One region of the Streptomyces sp. JNUCC 64 genome, then DNA from elsewhere that is predicted to be linked to it. Evidence: riboswitches for the same ligand, from Rfam matches in the RefSeq annotation. Region 1 holds a riboswitch; each other region holds the start of a gene.

Region 1 (4,436 bases):
TGGATTCCCTTCCCCTTTGTATACGGCCCTTCTGTTACCGGGAGGGGCTCCCCGTGTTGACGGAATGTTTCGAACCCGTCGGACCGGCCGGATCCACCGGACCGGCTCAATGCGCGGGATCCGCCGAACCCCTCGCCCCCACCGGCCTCAGGGCCCCCGCCGCACCCGTCCGGCCCGCCGGACGTTCCGGGGCCCACTCCCCGGCCGGGCGCGGGACCCGGCGACGGTGCGCCGCGATGCCGCGTTCGGTGTGCTCGGCCATCAGCGCTCCGGCCCGCCGGGCGTCCCCCCGGGCCACCGCGTCGACGATCAGCCCGTGCTCCGCCCACTCCTCGACGGGCCGCGCCGCCGGTTCGACCGTGTACATCCAGGCTGTCTTGTGCCGGAGGCGGGTGAGCATGGAGGCCAGGTCCTGACTGCCGGACGCCTGGTCCAGCGTCTCGTGGAACCAGGAGCCCAGGGAGCGCAGCTCGTCCGCCGTGCCGTTCTCGGCGCGCTCCCGCCCCAGCCGCACCAGACCGCTCAGCACCTTCAGATGGGCCTCGGTGCGCCGCTCGGCGGCGCGGGACGCCCCGAGGGGCTCCAGGAGGCGACGGACGTCCAGCAGATCGGCGGCCTCGCGGTCGGTCGGCTCCGCGACGCAGGCGCCCGCGTGCCGCCGGGTGACCACGAACCCCTCGGCCTCCAGAGTGCGCAGGGCCTCGCGCACCGGGACCCGGGAGACGCCGTAGCGGCGGGCCAGGACCTCCTCGGTGAGACGGCTCCCGCGCTCCAGGACCCCGCTCACGATGTCGTCCCGAATGGCCGTGCATACCGCGTGTGCGGGAATGCGCATGACCGGACCTCCGCTTTGTTCCCGCGAAACGCGGTCGATCGACATTGATCCGGCGACTCTATTGCAGGTCGCCGGGATTTCCGACCACCTTCCTGAATTCGATGGGATTTTCGGACAGTCTGCCGGAGTTGACGGGAAAGTCGTACGGATGTCCGGAGACGGCTTCCGGGCGGCGGCCTCCGGGAAGGCCGCCGGGAAACGCGAAAGCCCCGGCGGGCGGCCGGGGCTTTCGGTGCGCGTGGTGACGGCGGGGCGTCCCTGGTCCCGCACCGGCACTCGGCGGCGACGCGGTGGGGGCGCGTCGCCGGACACGGGCGGCGCGTCACGCGGACGCGCGCCGTGGGTGCCCCGGACTGGCGGGGCGGTGGCTCAGAGGCTGACGCCGTGCGAGCGGAGGTAGCTGACGGGGTCCAGGTCGGAACCGTACTCGGCGGTCGCCCGCGCCTCGAAGTGCAGGTGCGCGCCGGTGACGTTGCCGGTGGCCCCGGCGAGGCCGATCTGCTGGCCCGCGGTGACCTTCTGCCCCGCGGTGACGCCCAGGGAGACCAGGTGGGCGTACTGGGTGTAGGTGCCGTCGTGCATCTTGATGACGACGTTGTTGCCGTAGGCGCCGCCCCAGCCCGCCTCGATCACGGTGCCGTAGCCGACGGACCGCACGGGGGTGCCGGTGTCCGCGTGGAAGTCGATGCCGGTGTGGGTGCCGGAGGACCAGATGCCGCCGCCCGCGCCGTAGGAGGTGGAGACGTGGCTCCCGTCGATCGGGCTCACATAGGTGTTCAGCCGCTTGCGCTCGGCCTCGCGGGCGGCGCGCTCCCGGGCCTCGCGCTCCTTGGCGGCCTCGGCCTCGGCCCGGCGCTTCATCTCGGCGGCCCGCTGCTTGGCCTCGGCCTCCGCCAGTTCCAGGGCGGCGGCCTCGTCGGCGGCGATCTGCTGGGCCGCGGCCTGCGCGTCGATCTCCTCGGCGACCACGTCGCCGATGGAGACCGTCTTGGTGAGGCCGGTGTCCTCCAGCGAGGGCTCTTCCGAGGCCAGGGCCGGGGAGGCGAGGGTGCCGATGACTCCGGTGGTGGTGAGGGTGGCGACGCCGGCGACGTTCGCGGTGGTCCGCGAGACGCGCGTGGGGCGGCGGTGCTTCCCGGTGGCGCGGGTGAACGCCATGAAGTGGTCGGTCCTTTCCTTCCTTCTCGCCTACCGGGTTAGCTGACGGGTTCGGAGCAGGAAGGTCTCCTACGGGCCCCCTCCGCGTGAGCGGCGGGCGTCCGATTCACCCCAGGGACGACACGGGTCCCCGGCTCCCCTGACTCGCGCCACGGGGACTCGGCGATGACCGCCCGGTGCCGCGGCTGCGGCGTACCGCACGACGGACAGTCGCCCTGACGCTAAGCGGAAGATCTTTCGTACGACAAACGGAACGGCTCGTTTGTTGCGCATGCCACACCCCGGACCGCAACGTCCCCGGCTTTCGGGACATCAGGGAACGGACCCGTCGGACGGTTCCCCTGACGGACCGTGGACCGGCCGCCCGGCCAACGGGTCGTCGGCCCGCCCGCGGACCGGCCCGGACCCACCGGCGGCGCGCCCGTGGACCGTGCCCGACGCGCCGGTGGGCCGTCCCGTCGGACGACGGGACGGCCCACCGGAGGGGCTCCGGACGGCGGGTCAGCCGGTGACGACGGTGACCTCTCCGATGCCGAGCGCCCGGACGGGCTCCTCGATCCGCGACGCGTCACCCACCAGGACCGTCACCAGCCGGTCCACCGGGAAGGCGTTCACGACGGCGGCGGTGGCCTCCACCGTGCCGGTGGCCGCCAGCAGCTGGTAGAGCTGCCCCTGGTAGTCGTCGGGCAGTTCCTGCTCGACCTGGTCGGCCAGGGTGCCCGCGACGGCCGCCGCGGTCTCGAACTTCAGCGGGGCGACGCCCACCAGGTTCTGCACGGCGACGTCCCGTTCGGCGTCCGTCAGGCCCTCCGCCGCGAGCGTGCGCAGCACCGTCCAGAGGTCTTCCAGAGCGGGCCCGGTGGACTCGGTGTCCACGGAGCCGGAGATGGCGAGCAGCGCGCCGCCCGTCCCCTGGGCCGTGGAGCGCAGCACCTGGGAGAAGGCCCGCACCCCGTAGGTGTAGCCCTTCTCCTCGCGCAGCACCCGGTCCAGCCGGGAGGTGAGGGTGCCGCCGAGGCAGTAGGCGCCCAGGACCTGGGCGGGCCACACCCGGTCGTGCCGGTCGCCGCCGACGCGGCCGATGAGCAGCTGCGTCTGGACGGCCCCGGGGCGGTCCACGATGACGACCCGCCCGGTGTCGTCGCCGGTCACCGGCGGCACCGCGCGGGGCTCGGCCGCGCCGCCCGTCCAGGTGCCCAGGGTGTCGGCGAGGGCCTCGTCCACGTCGACGCCGGTGAAGTCGCCCACGATGACCACCGTGGTGGTGGCGGGGCGCACGTGCCGCTCGTAGAAGGCGCGGACGGCCGCCGCGTCGATGGCGGCGACGGTCTCCTCGGTGCCCTGGCGGGGGCGGGACATCCGCACCTCCGCCGGGAACAGCCGCCGGTACAGCTCCTGGGCCGCGCGACGGCCGGGGCTGGCGAGCTCGTGGGGGATCTCGTCCAGCCGGTTGCGGACCAGGCGCTCGACCTCGCTGTCCTCGAAGGCCGGGGCGCGCAGGGCGTCCGCGAGCAGGGCGAGGGCCTTGGGCAGCCGGGAGGCGGGCACCTCCAGGGAGATCCGGACGCAGGGGTGGTCGGCGTGCGCGTCCAGGGTGGCGCCGCAGCGCTCCAGCTCGGCGGCGAACTCCTCCGCCGAGTGCTTGTCGGTGCCCTCGGAGAAGGCCCGCGCCATGATGGTGGCGATGCCGTCGAGCCCGGCCGGTTCGGCGTCCAGCGGGCTGTCGAGCAGCACCTCCACGGCGACGACCTGCTGGCCGGGGCGGTCGCTGCGCAGCACCGTGATCCCGTTGCCGAGGGTCTGGCGGGCGGGCTGCGGGAAGGCCCAGGGGCTGGCCTCGCCCGGCTGCGGCTGGGGGTGGAAGTCCATGGTCACGGTGGGTCCGGCCGCGGTCACTTGGCCGCCTCCTTGTTCACGTTCTGGTCGGCGTCGGCGTCCCCGTCGGATTCCGGGTGCTCCACCGGCTCGTAGACGAGCACCGCGCGGTTGTCGGGCCGCAGCCGCGCCGCGGCGACCTCCCGGACCTCCTCCGCGGTGACGTCCAGGACCCGCTGGACGGCCGTCAGGGCGAGCTGCGGGTCACCGAACAGGACCGCGTACCGGCACAGTTCGTCGGCGCGTCCGGCGACCGTGCCGAGCCGGTCCAGCCACTCGCGCTCCAGCTGGGCCTGGGCGCGCTCCATCTCCTCGGGCGTCGGGCCCTCCTGGGCGAAGCGGGCCAGCTCCTCGTCGACGGCGGCCTCGATGGCGGGCACCTCCACCCCGGCGGAGGTCTTCACGTCCAGCCAGCCGAGGGAAGGGGCGCCCGCCAGGCGCAGGAGTCCGAACCCGGCGCCCACGGCGGTGCGGTCCCGGCGGACCAGACGGTTGTAGAGGCGCGAGGACTCGCCGCCGCCGAGGACGGTGAGCGCCAGGTCGGCCGCGTCGCTCGCCCGGGTGCCGT
Region 2 (4,436 bases), 1.3 Mb from region 1:
CCCCCACCTCGGCTACGGCCACGGCATCCACTACTGTCTGGGCGCCCCGCTGGCCCGGCTGGAGGGGCGGACGGCGCTGGCCACTCTGCTACGACGACTGCCGGACCTGCGACTGGACGCCGCGCCGGAGGACTTGCGGTGGCGGGGCGGTCTGATCATGCGCGGTCTGCGGACGCTCCCGGTGCGGTTCACCCCGCGCTGAGGCACCCACCAGGGCCCCACCGAGGTCCCGCCGAGCCCCCACCGAGGTCCCGCCGAAGTCCTGACGAGTCCCGCGCCGAGACCCCCGCCCGGAGGACTCCCGGGTCCCGCGCCGAGGCCCGGTAACCCGCCGGAACGCCCCGGGGAACCCCGGGGAACCCCGGAGAACCGCCCGGACCGCCGGAAGTGCGCCGGGCGGGCGCCCGGGTCGGTCCCCGGGCGCCGCGCCGCGCGAGGAGTGGCCGGATCGCCGCCCGCGAACGTTCCCGGCGGACCGGACGATTCGCCCGCCGGGAACGGCGCGGGCCCGCACCGGCGCGCCCGGTTCCGTCCCGTCGGACCGACCACGCCGACGGAAATTCCCGCACCCGCGCCGACCTGGGATTCCACCCCCTCACCAGGGCGGGGGAGAAGCCCGTCTTCGTCCCGTTTGCGAGGGGGCGTGAGAAGGGCCTCCGCCCTGTCAACAAGCCCTGGTGCCGCAGAAGTTGAAGCGCGAACCGGGTTTGGCCGTGAGACGTCCACGATCCGCCGCGCTGACGGACCATCAGATTCGTGATGCGGGCGTGATCCGTACTGCATTGACTTGTGACAGGCGTTCGACTCCCGCTACGTTCACGACGACTCGGCGGTCCCCAGTCGCCGTGGTCGGTCCCGCTGTCGTACGAAAGGCCACCGCATGCTCTCCGGGAACGGTCGTCACCGACGCCCCCGACAGGCCCCCGCTCTGGTCGTCGCCGCCGGAGTCACCAGCTCCGCCATCGCCATCCCGTTGCTCGGGGCGACCGGCGCGCACGCGGCGGAGGCCGCGACCTGGGACCGGCTGGCGGAGTGCGAGAGCGGCGGAGCCTGGAGCTCCGACGAGGGCAACGGCTTCTACGGCGGTCTCCAGATCAGCCAGGAGGCATGGGACCAGCACGGCGGTCTCGACTACGCGCTCAGCCCCGACCAGGCCAGCCGCTCCCAGCAGATCGCGGTCGGCGAGCGCATCCTGGCCGCCTCGGGACCCGCCGCCTGGCCGGGTTGCGGCGAGGCCGTGAAGCTCACCAAGGGCGGACCCAAGGCCGATGTGGACCCGGGCGGTCCGGGCTCCGGCCGGAGCGACTCCGGGAGCGTCTCCGCCGGGGTGACGGCGGGCAAGACGGACACCTCCCGCTCCACCGCCGACCAGGCCCCCGCCACCAAGTCCCCCGATTCCAAGCCCTCGTCCGGCGCGACCGGCTCCGCCGAGCCGTCCGACCCGGCCTCCCCGTCGGCGCCCGCGACCGGTTCCACGGGGTCCACCGGCTCCGGCGAGCCCACGGACGACACGACCGGTTCCGCCGGTCCCACCGACTCCGCCGACCCCTCCACCAGCCCCTCCGAGGAGCCGGGTTCCTCCCCCTCCACGGACCCGTCACCCGGCGGGACCGAGCCGGGCGGGACCGAGAGCCCCGGCGAGGGCACCGGCAGCGGCTCCGCCGAACCCGGTACGGAGTCCCCGTCCAGCTCCCCGACCCCGGACGGCGCCGCCGCCTCCGAGATCCCGGCGGACGCGACGGCCGAGGCGGGCGCGGGCCGTCACCGTGGCGAGGCGGCGGCCGAGGACGCCGCCGCGTCCCGTGCCGAGGAGAGTGCCGGACGCCATGCCTCGCGCGCGGCGACTCGTGACGAACTGGACAAGTCGTACACGGTCCAGTCCGGTGACAACCTGTCGGCCATCGCCGACTCCCAGGGGGTCGAGGGGGGTTGGACCGCCCTCTACGACGGCAACAAGGGCACCGTCGGAGCCGACCCGGACCACATCCTCCCTGGCCAGAGCCTCGACCTCGCCCCCGAAAAAGCCGAGAAGCAGCAGTAGTTAGACCCTGAATGTCCTAATTTGGTGCGGGGGGCGGAAGTGAGACATGGGTCTCAGAGAGCCCGCTGGGCTTTGAGTTTCGCCCCCGCCCATGTCTACGGTCAGAGCCGTTCGCCGATGCGGACACCGATCGCCGTCACGCCGAATCCTGCCGACGGAGGCTCGGGAAACTCGACGCGTGAAGCGCCGTTGGCAGGAGCGGGGGACCCAAGGTAAGCGCCGTACGGGGCCGCCCCGGGAGTCGTCAGGACTCCCGGAGGGCAGCCGGACGGCTAGGGGTGGAGCCGCGCGCTGGACGCGCGGCCGGGCACTCACTCGGCCCGAACCCGACAGCTCACCTCGTACGGCGTCGGTGAGGGGATGACTCATGCTGCTTTCCGGCAAGGGCAAGCACCGCAAGCCCAGCAAGGCCACCCGTATCGTCACCCTGGCGGGTGTGACCGGAGCGGCTGTCGCCGCCCCGCTGATGACGGCGACCAGCGCGTCCGCCGCCACCGCCGCCGAGTGGGACCGCGTCGCCCAGTGCGAGTCCGGCGGCAACTGGTCCATCAACACCGGCAACGGCTACTACGGCGGCCTCCAGTTCTCCGCCTCCACCTGGGCCGCCTTCGGCGGCACCAAGTACGCGGCCACCGCCAACCAGGCCACCAAGGCGCAGCAGATCGAGATCGCCGAGAAGGTCCTCGCCGGACAGGGCAAGGGTGCCTGGCCGAGCTGTGGCGTCGGCCTCTCCAACACCCCCTACGGTGGTGGCGCCGCCGCCCCCGCGCAGCCGCAGCAGCAGGCCCCGGCCCAGCAGGCCCCGGTCCAGCAGCAGGCCGCTCCCAAGCCGCAGGCCCAGCCGCAGCAGACCGAGCAGCGCGCCTCCCGCGCCCAGGACCGCGCCCCGGCCGCCCAGCCCGCGCAGTCCGCCCCCGCCAAGACGGTGGAGACCCCCACCGGCAAGAAGGTGCAGAAGGGCGACGGCGAGTACAAGGTCGTCAAGGGCGACACCCTGAGCGACATCGCCGAGGCCGAGGGCGTCAAGGGCGGCTGGCAGAAGCTGTACGAGCTGAACGACGACATCGTCGACGACGCCGACGTGATCTACCCGGGCCAGCAGCTCCACCTCTCCTGACCCACCCCGTCCGTCCGGGCCCGGTGCCCCGGCCCCCGCGCCCCGCGCGGGACCGGAGCCCCGGCACCCCACCCGGACCTCCGGACCCCACCCCCGGCTCCGGCCCGCCCCGGCCGTGAGCCGCACCCCCGGTCCGGGCCGCGCCCCGGCCCGGCCGGGAAGCCCGTCCCCTCGGGCGGTCCGCCCCGGCGCGCGCACCCCCGCGCGCCGGGGCGGCGGTGCGTCCGGCCCCGGAAAAGCTCAGGTGAAGCCCCCCGGACACATTTGTTTGCGTTCGGAACAATTTGGTTTCCGTTTGTCCACAGGGCGGGCTGCCGAGTGGCCGGAGCCCCGGGGGCCGTTAGGCTCAGGGGCGGCGGGGTCACCGGCCCCGCGTACCCGCGTCACATCCCAGAAGGAGATGCTCGTGCCGTCCATCGACGTCGTCGTAGCCCGGGAAATCCTGGACTCCCGAGGCAATCCCACGGTCGAGGTCGAGGTCGGCCTCGACGACGGCAGCACCGGCCGTGCCGCCGTTCCGTCCGGCGCCTCCACGGGCGCCTTCGAAGCCCTCGAACTGCGGGACGGCGACGCCAACCGTTACGGCGGCAAGGGCGTCGAGAAGGCCGTCCTCGCGGTCATCGAGCAGATTGGCCCGGAGCTCGTCGGCTACGACGCCACCGAGCAGCGCCTGATCGACCAGGCCATGTTCGACCTGGACGCCACCCCGGACAAGTCGTCGCTCGGCGCCAACGCCATCCTCGGCGTCTCGCTCGCCGTCGCGCACGCCGCCTCCGAGGCCAGCGACCTGCCGCTCTTCCGTTACCTGGGCGGCCCCAACGCGCACCTCCTGCCGGTGCCGATGATGAACATCCTGAACGGCGGCTCGCACGCCGACTCCAACGTGGACATCCAGGAGTTCATGATCGCGCCGATCGGCGCCGAGTCCTTCTCCGAGGCCCTGCGCTGGGGCACCGAGGTCTACCACACCCTCAAGAAGGTGCTGAAGGCCAAGGGCCTCAACACCGGCCTCGGCGACGAGGGCGGCTTCGCCCCGAACCTCGGCTCCAACCGCGAGGCCCTCGACCTCATCCTCGAAGCGATCAAGGAGGCCGGTTACGTCCCCGGCCAGCAGGTCGCCCTCGCCCTCGACGTCGCCGCCTCCGAGTTCTACAAGGACGGCGTGTACGTCTTCGAGGGCAAGGAGCGCACCGCCGCCGAGATGACCGACTACTACGCGGAGCTCGTCGACGCGTACCCGCTGGTCTCCATCGAGGACCCGCTGTTCGAGGACGACTG
Region 3 (4,436 bases), 2.0 Mb from region 1:
CGACGCGGGGTGGAGCAGCTCGGTAGCTCGCTGGGCTCATAACCCAGAGGTCGCAGGTTCAAATCCTGTCCCCGCTACTCAGTACGAGGGGCCCGGAAGTCATCGACTTCCGGGCCCCTCGTCGTATGCCCGGCCGATGCGTGCCCGTATGTCCGGCGGGTGCGTGCCCGGGTGCCCGGCCGATGGGCGCGCGCGGCCCCGCGCGGTCCGCTCACCCGTACGGCTCCGCACGGCTCGCCCCCCGGGGAGGCGCGGGCAAGCCTGGGGTGAGCGGACGGAAGGCGGCGGGAGACGGTACGTGGGCCACGGAGGTGAACCGACCGGCGACGGGCCCCCGGCCCCCGCGACCGGACGCCCGGCGGTCCCCACCGGGACTCCCTCGGGCTGGGTCGGACGGCTCGTCCGGGCGCTGCCCGTGCTGCTGATCGTCGCGGGAGTGTTCTACGACGAGCTGACCCCGGCGCGCTTCACCGCAGCCCCGCTGTTCGCCGCCGCCCCGCTCGCCGCGGCCCCGTTCTACGGGAGGCGCGGCACGGTCGCCGTCGGGCTGGCCGCCTGTGCCGCCGCCATCGGCGAGCGGATCGAGGACGGCGCCCTGGGCCGCGCCGAGTCCGTCACCGACCTGGCCACGATCGTGACGGTGTCCGTGCTCGCCGTCGTCATCAACCGCCTCACCCGCCGCAGCGACGCCCGGCTGGCGTCCGCGCGGGAGATCGCGGAGGCCGCCCAGCGGGCCGTGCTCCCGGAGCCGGCCGAACGGATCGGCGGGCTGGACATCGCCGCGCGCTACGAGGCCGCCCAGGCCGACGCGTCCATCGGCGGCGACCTGTACGCGGTGCAGGACACCCCGCACGGCGTCCGGCTGGTGGTCGGGGACGTCCGGGGTAAGGGGATGAACGCGGTCTCCGCCGTCGCCGTGCTGATCGGGGCGTTCCGCGAGGCCGCCGAGCAGGAGGCGGACCTGGAAGCGGTGGCCCGCCGCCTCGAACGCGCCCTCGCCCGGGAGGAGGTGCGACGTCGCGAGGTCGACCTCTTTGAGGGGTTCACCACCGCCGTCCTCGCCGAACTGCCGCACGGCCGTGACGTCGTCCGGATCCTCAACCGGGGGCATCCGCCGCCGCTGCTGCTCGCCCCGGACGGCGGGCTGACGGTGCTGGTGCCGGCGCTTCCGGCGCTGCCGTTGGGGATGGCCGACCTCGGGGTGTGGCCGGACCTCTGCGAGGAGGTGGCCTTCCCGCCCGGGGCCTGTCTGCTCGTGTACACCGACGGGCTGTCCGAGGCCCGGGACGCGCGCGGGGAGTTCTTCGATCCGGTGCTCTGGCTCGGCGGGCGGACCTTCGTGGGGCCGGACGCGCTGCTGACGTCCGTCACCGGGGCGGTCCTGCTGCACACGGGCGCGGGGCCGGAGGACGACATGGCCCTCCTCGCCGTGCGCCGTCCGTGAGACGGCACCCCCCCCGGGTGCCCACCCTCGGCCTCGGCCCCGGCCCCGATTGCGGTTGCGGCGGTGGTCGGTCGGGGACGGCGTGGCCCCCGGGGCCCCCGGGCGCTCCAGGCCCCCGGGGGCGGCTCGGTGCTCGTGGGGCGGCGGCCCCGGCCCGGATCTCACCGCCCGTAGTCGACGGCTCGCGGTCCGATAACGACTGAGTATCCGTCAAAGAAAGTTTGGCGCACCGGGGAATAATCTTCGACCGTCAACTCGCCCGGTTCCGCCCGCCCGTGTCCCGATAAGTCCCCGTCATGGGCGTTAATGATCAACCGGAAGCGCTTGGAATCAGGCCCCCGGGTCTATTAACGTTCGATAACGCAGCGCGGTCGTCCCAGCCGTCACAGAGTCGGCTCCGCGCGCACGCGCCGAATCCCGCGAGGGAACCGGGGAACCACCACCATGGGGTGAATCGGACGGCCCTCTCGCGAGGCTGCCCGTAGGAGACCTTCCTGCTCCGAACCCGTCAGCTAACCCGGTAGGCGAGAAGGAAGGAAGGAGTACGCCTCAGTGGCGTCCAATCGGCCTGCCCCCGAAGCTCCCTACGCGCCGAACACGGCCGAGGACGGGGCTTACTCCCCCTACGGTCGCGTCTACGGCCCCGAGGTCACCGAGGGCGAGGTGCGGGAGGTCTGGAACCCGACCGCGGACACCGTCCGGCCCGTGCGCGGCAAGCACCGCGTCGCCAAGCAGCGCGGCGGACTCGCCCGTAGCTCCACGGTCCTGGGCGTCGGCGTCATCGCCGCCGTCGGCGCGGGCGGCATCGCCACCGCGCAGGGCGGCAAGCCCGCCATCCAGATATCGATGCCGGACTTCGGCTCGATCATGCCCGGGGACTCCGAGGAGCCCGAGGCCGACACCACCACCGCCGCCGCCCCGCTGACCGGCGCGGGCATCACCTCCGCCGACGCCGCCGAGGGCGCCACCGACGCGGGCGAGGCGCTGCGGGCCCGCATCATGCAGCAGGCCGAGCAGCAGCAGGACCAGGCCGACGCCGCCACCCGCGCCGCCGCCGAGAAGGCCGCCGCGAAGAAGGCCCTCAAGGACGCCGCCGACGCGGAGGCCAAGGCGAAGGCCAAGGCGGACGCCGAAGCCAAGGCGAAGGCCAAGGAGAAGGCCAGGGCCAAGGCGGAAGCGGAGCGCAAGAAGGCGGCTGCCGAGGCCAAGGCCAAGGCGGAGCAGGCCGAGAAGGCGGAGAAGGAGCGGCTGGCCAAGCTGGCCGGAAGCTTCGTCCTCCCGCTCTCCGGCTACTCGCTCACCGCGACCTTCGGGCAGGCCGGCGCCATCTGGTCGTCCGGCGCGCACACCGGCCTCGACTTCGCCGCCCCGACGGGCACCCCGCTGAAGGCCGTCGGCAGCGGCACCATCACCCAGGCCGGCTGGCACAACTCGTACGGCTACTTCACGATCCTCACCCTCAACGACGGCACCGAGATCTGGTACGCCCACCAGTCGTCCATGAACGTGAGCGCCGGTCAGAAGGTCGCCACCGGCGAGGTCATCGGCCGTGTCGGCTCCACCGGCAAGTCCACCGCCTCCCACCTCCACCTGGAGGTCCACCCCGGTGGCGGCGGGGGCGTCGACCCGGCCGCCTATCTGCGCGGCAAGGGCCTCGGTCTCTGACCGTACGGCCACGCCGTACCCCTCTGATCCACGGTCACTCCGTCCCTGACTTCCCGGTGCGCCGGGGCACCCTCGCCCCCGTGCGCCGGGACGGTCTCCGGAGCCCGTCGTTCCCCACTTCGACGGGGACCGCGCGGCCGTCCGTACCCCCGGCGGCCCCGGTTCCCCGACGGTTCCCCCCACGCCCGGAGTTCCGGCGGCCCTGACGCTCATCCCCCGACGTCAGGGCCGTCGGTCCCCCCCCTCGGAGGTTCCACCGGGTCTTCCGGGGGTTCCCCCGGGTTCCGGGAGTTCCACCGGCCTCCCCCCCCAAGTCCCACGGTCCCGACGGAAGACCCGGGCGCGCACCGGTGTTGACTACGGGCATGACCTCTCTGCGCCCGCTCGGCCCCTCCGGCATCGACGTCTTCCCCCTCGCCCTCGGCGGCAACGTCTTCGGCTGGACCGCGGACACCTCCCAGACCTTCGCCGTCCTCGACGCCTACACGGGCGCGGGCGGCAACTTCGTGGACACCGCCGACTCCTACTCCGCCTGGGCGGACGGCAACCAGGGCGGCGAGTCCGAGACGCTGATCGGCCGGTGGGTCGCCGCGCGCGGCAACCGCGACGACGTCGTCATCGCCACCAAGGTCGGTTCCCACCCCGAGTACAAGGGGCTGTCCGCCACCACCATCAAGGCCGCCGCGGACGCCTCCCTCACCCGGCTCGGCACCGACTACATCGACCTGTACTACACGCACTTCGACGATGTGACCGTCCCCGTCGAGGAGATCGTCACCGCGCTGGACGACCTGGTGCGCGCGGGCAAGGTCCGGGCCGTGGCCGCCTCCAACCTCACCCCCGAACGGCTCCAGGAGTCCCTGGACTTCGCCGACCGCGAGGGACTGACCCGGTACGCGGTCCTCCAGCCCGAGTACAGCCTGGTCGCCCGGAGCGGCTACGAGAACGGGCTGCGGGAGGTCGCCTCCCGGTCCGGGCTGGCGTCCGTCCCCTACTTCGCGCTCGCCTCCGGCTTCCTCACCGGCAAGTACCGGCCGGGCGCCACCGTCGACAGCGCCCGCTCCGGTTCGGCCTCCCGCCATCTGTCCACCGAGCGCGGCCCGCGGGTGCTCGCGGCCCTCGACACCGTCGCCGCCGAGCGCGGTGCCGAGGTCGCCACGGTCGCCCTCGCCTGGCTGGCCTCCCGTCCGACGATCGCCGCCCCGCTGGCGAGCGCCCGCACCCCCGAACAGCTCCCCGCGCTCCTCGCGATGGCGGAGCTGGAGCTGACGGACGCCGAACTCTCGCTGCTCAGCGAGGCGTCCGCCTGACGCCGTCACGGGACCCG
Region 4 (4,436 bases), 730 kb from region 1:
CGCGCCGCCACGGGGTCCGGGAACGGGGTGACGCCCTGACGTCCGTGTCCGGTGTCCGTCCGGACGGGACGGACAGGGACGGGCGGGGGCGGGGACACGGACACGGACGGACGGGACGGCCCGGCACCGGGACGTCACCCCGTGGGAGCGCCGTTCAGAGGGGGAGCAGATCGGGACGCTTGGCCTCGACGTGGTCGCCGGACGACTCGCCCCGCAGCCGCCGTCCGATCCAGGGCACCAGGTACTCCCGGGCCCACTGGATGTCGTCGCGCCGTCCTTCGAGGGTGCCCCGCGGGGGCAGCGGGGGCCAGGGCTGGTCCGGGTCGGCGGGGACGCCGAGCCCGAGGAGCTGGGCGGCGCGCAGCGCGACCCGGGTGTGGCCCTCGGCGGAGAGGTGGAGGCGGTCGGTGTCCCAGGCCCGGCGGTCCTGCACGGTCTTCAGCGACCACAGGTCGAGGACGGGGCAGCCGTAGCGGTCCGCGACGGCCCGGACGTGGCCGTTGTAGGTGGCGATCCTGCCGCGCAGATGCCGCAGGACGGGGACGCCCCGGGTGTCGAACCCGGTGGTGACCATGACCGTGCCGACGTGGTCCGTGAGGTCGGCGACGGCGCGTTCGAAGCGTTCGGCCACGTCGTCGGGGTCGGCTCCGGGGCGGAGGATGTCGTTGCCGCCCGCGCAGAAGGACACCAGGTCGGGAGCGAGCTCCCGGACCCGGGGAAGCTGCTCCTCGACGATCTGGTCGAGGAGTCTGCCGCGGACGGCGAGGTTGGCGTAGCGGAAGGCGTGCTCGGGGAGCCGGTCGCCGAGGAGGACGGCCAGCCGGTCGGCCCAGCCCACGAACGCTCCGTCGGGACCGGGGTCGCCGACGCCTTCCGTGAAGCTGTCGCCGACTGCTGTGTAGGACCGGATGTCGTCAGGGATGAGGGAGGTCGACTCTGCTGTCACGTCGGCCCATGTTTCCAAGCCGGGCGTGACCTACGCCACCGTAATAAGGGGCAGCGGGGGGTTGACGCGACGTGAGAAAGACCATGCGGGCCTTTCCGCCGGTCCGGGAATACGGGACCGGCGGAAAGACGGGCGGCCGACGACTGACGGAGGGCCGGCGGAAGCGGCGGCCTGGAGACCGGGCCGCCGGGGAGACCCGGAGTCCGCCCCGGAAACGCGGCGCGGGGCCGTATCCGCCGATACGGCCCCGCGTACGTGGGGTGCGGCCGCCGGGCCGCAGGGGGGAGAGGGGGTCAGACGTTGACGCCCTTCGACCGCAGATAGGCCAGCGGGTCGATGTCGGAGCCGTACGCCGGGGAGGTGCGGATCTCGAAGTGCAGGTGCGGTCCGGTGCTGTTGCCGGTGGAACCGGCGAGACCGATCTGCTGCCCGCCGGTGACCGACTGGCCCGCGGCCACGCCGAGCTGCGAGAGGTGGGCGTACTGCGAGTACCGTCCGTCGGCGTGCTGGATGATCACCTGGTTGCCGTAGGCGCCCGCCCAGCCCGCCGAGACGACGGTGCCCGGGCCGACGGCCTTGAGCGGGGTACCGGCGGGGACGCTGAAGTCGACGCCGGTGTGGTAACCGCTGGACCACATGCTGCCGGAGGCCCGGTACGGGGTGCCGACCCCGGTGGCGACGGGCAGCGTGAAGCCGGACGCGGTGGCGGTCGCGGCGGGCACCGCCTGGGCCGTGACGGGCACGGCCTTGGGGGCGGCGGGGGCGGCGGCCCGGGGCTGCTCGGCCTTGGGCGCGGCGGCCGTCTTCGGAGCGGTGGCCGTCTTCGGAGCGGCCGGGGCGGGGGCCTCGGCGGCCTTGGGGGCGGCGGCGGGGGTGGCCGCGCGGGCGCCGACGGTGAGCTTCAGACCGGGCCGGATGAGGTTCGGGTCGACGCCGACGGCGTTCCGGTTGTCCTCGTACAGACGCTGCCAGCCGCCGCGCACGTCCTGCTCGTCGGCGATCTTCGAGAGGTGGTCGCCCACCTTGACCGAGTAGGTGCGGACCTCGGCGGCCCGGGCGGTGGACCGCTCCGGGGCGGCCGGGGCCACCGTGGCGACGGAGGCGGCGGGGCTGAGTCCGGGGGCGGCCTGGGGGGTGGCGGCCTGCGCGGTCTGGGCGCCGATGAGCGGCAGGGCGAGGGCCGCCGCGCCACCGGTTCCGGTGATGGCGACCCGTCGGACGAGCCGGGTGGACTTGGGGCGGCGGTGCTTTCCCGTCGCGGGCATGGTGCGTTCCTCTCCGGCGCCTGCGAGGTGAGCTGTCGGGTTCGGGCTGGAGATGCCCGGCCGCGCTCGCGCGGCTTCACCCCGAGCCGCTCCGGTGGCCGGAGTCGGCGTACTGCGTGTGGGTTCCCCGCTCCTGCCGGTGTCCGGTGGGGACGTCGGATACCGGACGGCGGCAGGACTAGGCGTCCGCCCGGAGTGAGCGTGACGCTAGGCGAGCGCCGACGGCCCAGACAACCGGACGGCGTCCCGGGCCCGGTGTTCCTTGATCCCGGCCGGGGGTTCGCGGTGACCCTCCGTCGATGGCGGAGCGGTTCCCCGGCCTCAAGTGCCGGGCTCCGGCGGGAAGGCGGCGGAGCGGTGATCGCCACCCACGGTGACCACTATGATCCCGGTCACCACCTTCGTCACCAGCTGTCCTCATTCCGGAGCCAGTTGGGCCACACTCCCCCCAACCACTCCATTCATTTACATCACGCCTCTATCAGACATAACGCCCACGTCGGGGCGACCCAGGGGATGAACGGAACAGACGTACGAGAAGTGATCCTTTCGGGGGACCGTGTCGTATATCGTCGACAGCGCCCGCCGTCGAACGGCGTCGGCGGGGCCTGGGAGGAGCCCCCGTGACGCAGCAGATCCCGTCCACCGAGCCCGAGCTGACCGGAGTGCGCAACTTCCGGGACCTCGGCGGGCTGCCGACCACGGACGGCGGACGGATCCGGCACGGGGTGCTGTTCCGCAGCGGCCACCTCGCCCACGCCACCGAGGCCGACAGCCGTTTCCTCACCTCATTGGGGCTGCACACGGTCTTCGACTTCCGCAACGACGCCGACCGCGGTCTGGACGGCCATGACGTGGAGCTGCCCGGCGTCCGCAATCTGCACCTGCCGCTGAGCGACCCGGCCGACGGCGCCGCCTTCTGGAGGATGGTGCGCCGGGGCGACCTGGCCGAGCTGCGCGAGGTACTGGCGCGGGGCCGGGCGGCCGAGCGGATGGCGGGCGCGTACCGGGTGATGATCGAAGAGCGGACCGCCGAGCACGCGCTGGTGCTGCGGACGGTCGCCGAGGACGGGGTGCCGGTGCTGATGCACTGCGCCGCGGGCAAGGACCGGGCGGGCCTGGCCGTCGCGGTGACCCTGCTCGCCCTCGGGGTGGGACGGGACGCCGTCGAGGCGGACTACCTGGAGTCGAACGCCGCCCACCGGCGCTACCGGGTGCGGCGCGACGCGGACGCGGACGGGCCCACGCACGAGGTGATGGAGCTGCTGAGCCCGCTGTTCGAAGCGCGGGCGGAGTACCTGGCGGCGGCCTTCGACACCGTCGACCGGCGGTGGGGCGGCACCGAGGAGTACCTCCGCGAGGCCCTCGGGGTCACCCCCGCGCTGCGCGACCGCCTCCGGTCACGGCTGCTGGACTGAGCCGCCGGGCACCGGGCCCGCCGGTCCGGGGTCCGTCACTTGGCCCCGACCTCGAAGAGCAGCCAGATGAAGGCGGCGACGACATGGCCGACCGCCACGTAGATGACCAGCCGGATCCAGATGCTCGGCGGCATCTTGTCCTCCAGCTGCGGCTGGCGGCGCACGGGGGTCTGCGGTTCGGTGGGCCGGACGGGCTCGGTCATCGGGGGTCTCCCAGGGTGTGGCCGGCGGCCGGGCCGAGGCACAGCGCGGCGGACGGGCTCTGCAACAGGGTGTGCACGAACAGCAGGTCGGTGCCGTCCTCGTCGGCGGCGACGATGCGGTGCGGGGTCAGCGAGTCGAAGTGCGCGCTGTCGCCGGGCGCCAGCACATGGGTGCTGTCCCCGAGCTTCAGCCGCAGCCGCCCGGACAGGACGTACAGCCACTCCTCGCCGGGGTGCACCCGGACGATGTCCCCCTGGGAGCCGTAGGGCACCCGGACCCGCAGGGCCTGCATGCCCCGGCCGGGGGCCCCGGCCTGCCAGTAGGTCCAGCCGCCCGCGAGGGTGGGCTCCATGGTCCCGGCCTGGACGATCGCCTCGCGGTCCGCGACCGTCTCGCCGAGCAGCTCGGAGACGGTGGTGCCGTAGACCCGGGCCAGCGCCAGCAGCATCGGCAGCGAGGGCTGGCGGCGGCCGGTCTCCAGCCGGGACAGATGCGCCGGGGAGAGCCCGGCGGAGGCGGCGGCGGTCTCCAGGGTCAGCCCGGCTCCCCGGCGGCGCTCCCGCAGCCGGGGGGCCACCACGGGCAGCTCACCGGCCGGACCGT

Evidence for each region. Region 1 has a riboswitch for cyclic di-AMP ahead of ACVWNX_RS07240 (M23 family metallopeptidase). Riboswitches for the same ligand answer to the same signal wherever they lie in the genome.
Region 2: linked by a shared signal. The riboswitch ahead of ACVWNX_RS12795 (transglycosylase family protein) and the one ahead of ACVWNX_RS07240 (M23 family metallopeptidase) in region 1 are both predicted to bind cyclic di-AMP.
Region 3: linked by a shared signal. The riboswitch ahead of ACVWNX_RS15540 (M23 family metallopeptidase) and the one ahead of ACVWNX_RS07240 (M23 family metallopeptidase) in region 1 are both predicted to bind cyclic di-AMP.
Region 4: linked by a shared signal. The riboswitch ahead of ACVWNX_RS04445 (M23 family metallopeptidase) and the one ahead of ACVWNX_RS07240 (M23 family metallopeptidase) in region 1 are both predicted to bind cyclic di-AMP.

What each region holds. Positions count from the first base shown of each region.
Region 1 is NZ_CM137015.1:1,857,989-1,862,424, forward strand. Features, by position in the region: gene ACVWNX_RS07235 (GntR family transcriptional regulator) at 107-835, opposite strand; gene ACVWNX_RS07240 (M23 family metallopeptidase) at 1,205-1,993, opposite strand; cyclic di-AMP (ydaO/yuaA leader) riboswitch at 2,007-2,168, opposite strand; gene ACVWNX_RS07245 (M16 family metallopeptidase) at 2,495-3,862, opposite strand; gene ACVWNX_RS07250 (M16 family metallopeptidase) at 3,886-4,436, opposite strand, start outside.
Region 2 is NZ_CM137015.1:3,155,162-3,159,597, reverse strand. Features, by position in the region: gene ACVWNX_RS12805 (cytochrome P450 family protein) at 1-202, shown strand, start outside; gene ACVWNX_RS12800 (transglycosylase family protein) at 881-2,041, shown strand; cyclic di-AMP (ydaO/yuaA leader) riboswitch at 2,216-2,405, shown strand; gene ACVWNX_RS12795 (transglycosylase family protein) at 2,409-3,158, shown strand; gene eno (phosphopyruvate hydratase) at 3,565-4,436, shown strand, end outside.
Region 3 is NZ_CM137015.1:3,810,082-3,814,517, reverse strand. Features, by position in the region: tRNA gene ACVWNX_RS15550 (tRNA-Met) at 4-77, shown strand; gene ACVWNX_RS15545 (PP2C family protein-serine/threonine phosphatase) at 299-1,444, shown strand; cyclic di-AMP (ydaO/yuaA leader) riboswitch at 1,843-1,986, shown strand; gene ACVWNX_RS15540 (M23 family metallopeptidase) at 1,997-3,109, shown strand; gene ACVWNX_RS15535 (aldo/keto reductase) at 3,475-4,419, shown strand; gene ACVWNX_RS15530 (nSTAND1 domain-containing NTPase) at 4,400-4,436, opposite strand, start outside.
Region 4 is NZ_CM137015.1:1,130,870-1,135,305, forward strand. Features, by position in the region: gene ACVWNX_RS04435 (STM4011 family radical SAM protein) at 1-31, shown strand, start outside; gene ACVWNX_RS04440 (SGNH/GDSL hydrolase family protein) at 155-946, opposite strand; gene ACVWNX_RS04445 (M23 family metallopeptidase) at 1,240-2,211, opposite strand; cyclic di-AMP (ydaO/yuaA leader) riboswitch at 2,214-2,331, opposite strand; gene ACVWNX_RS04450 (tyrosine-protein phosphatase) at 2,835-3,629, shown strand; gene ACVWNX_RS04455 (DUF6126 family protein) at 3,665-3,832, opposite strand; gene ACVWNX_RS04460 (helix-turn-helix domain-containing protein) at 3,829-4,436, opposite strand, start outside.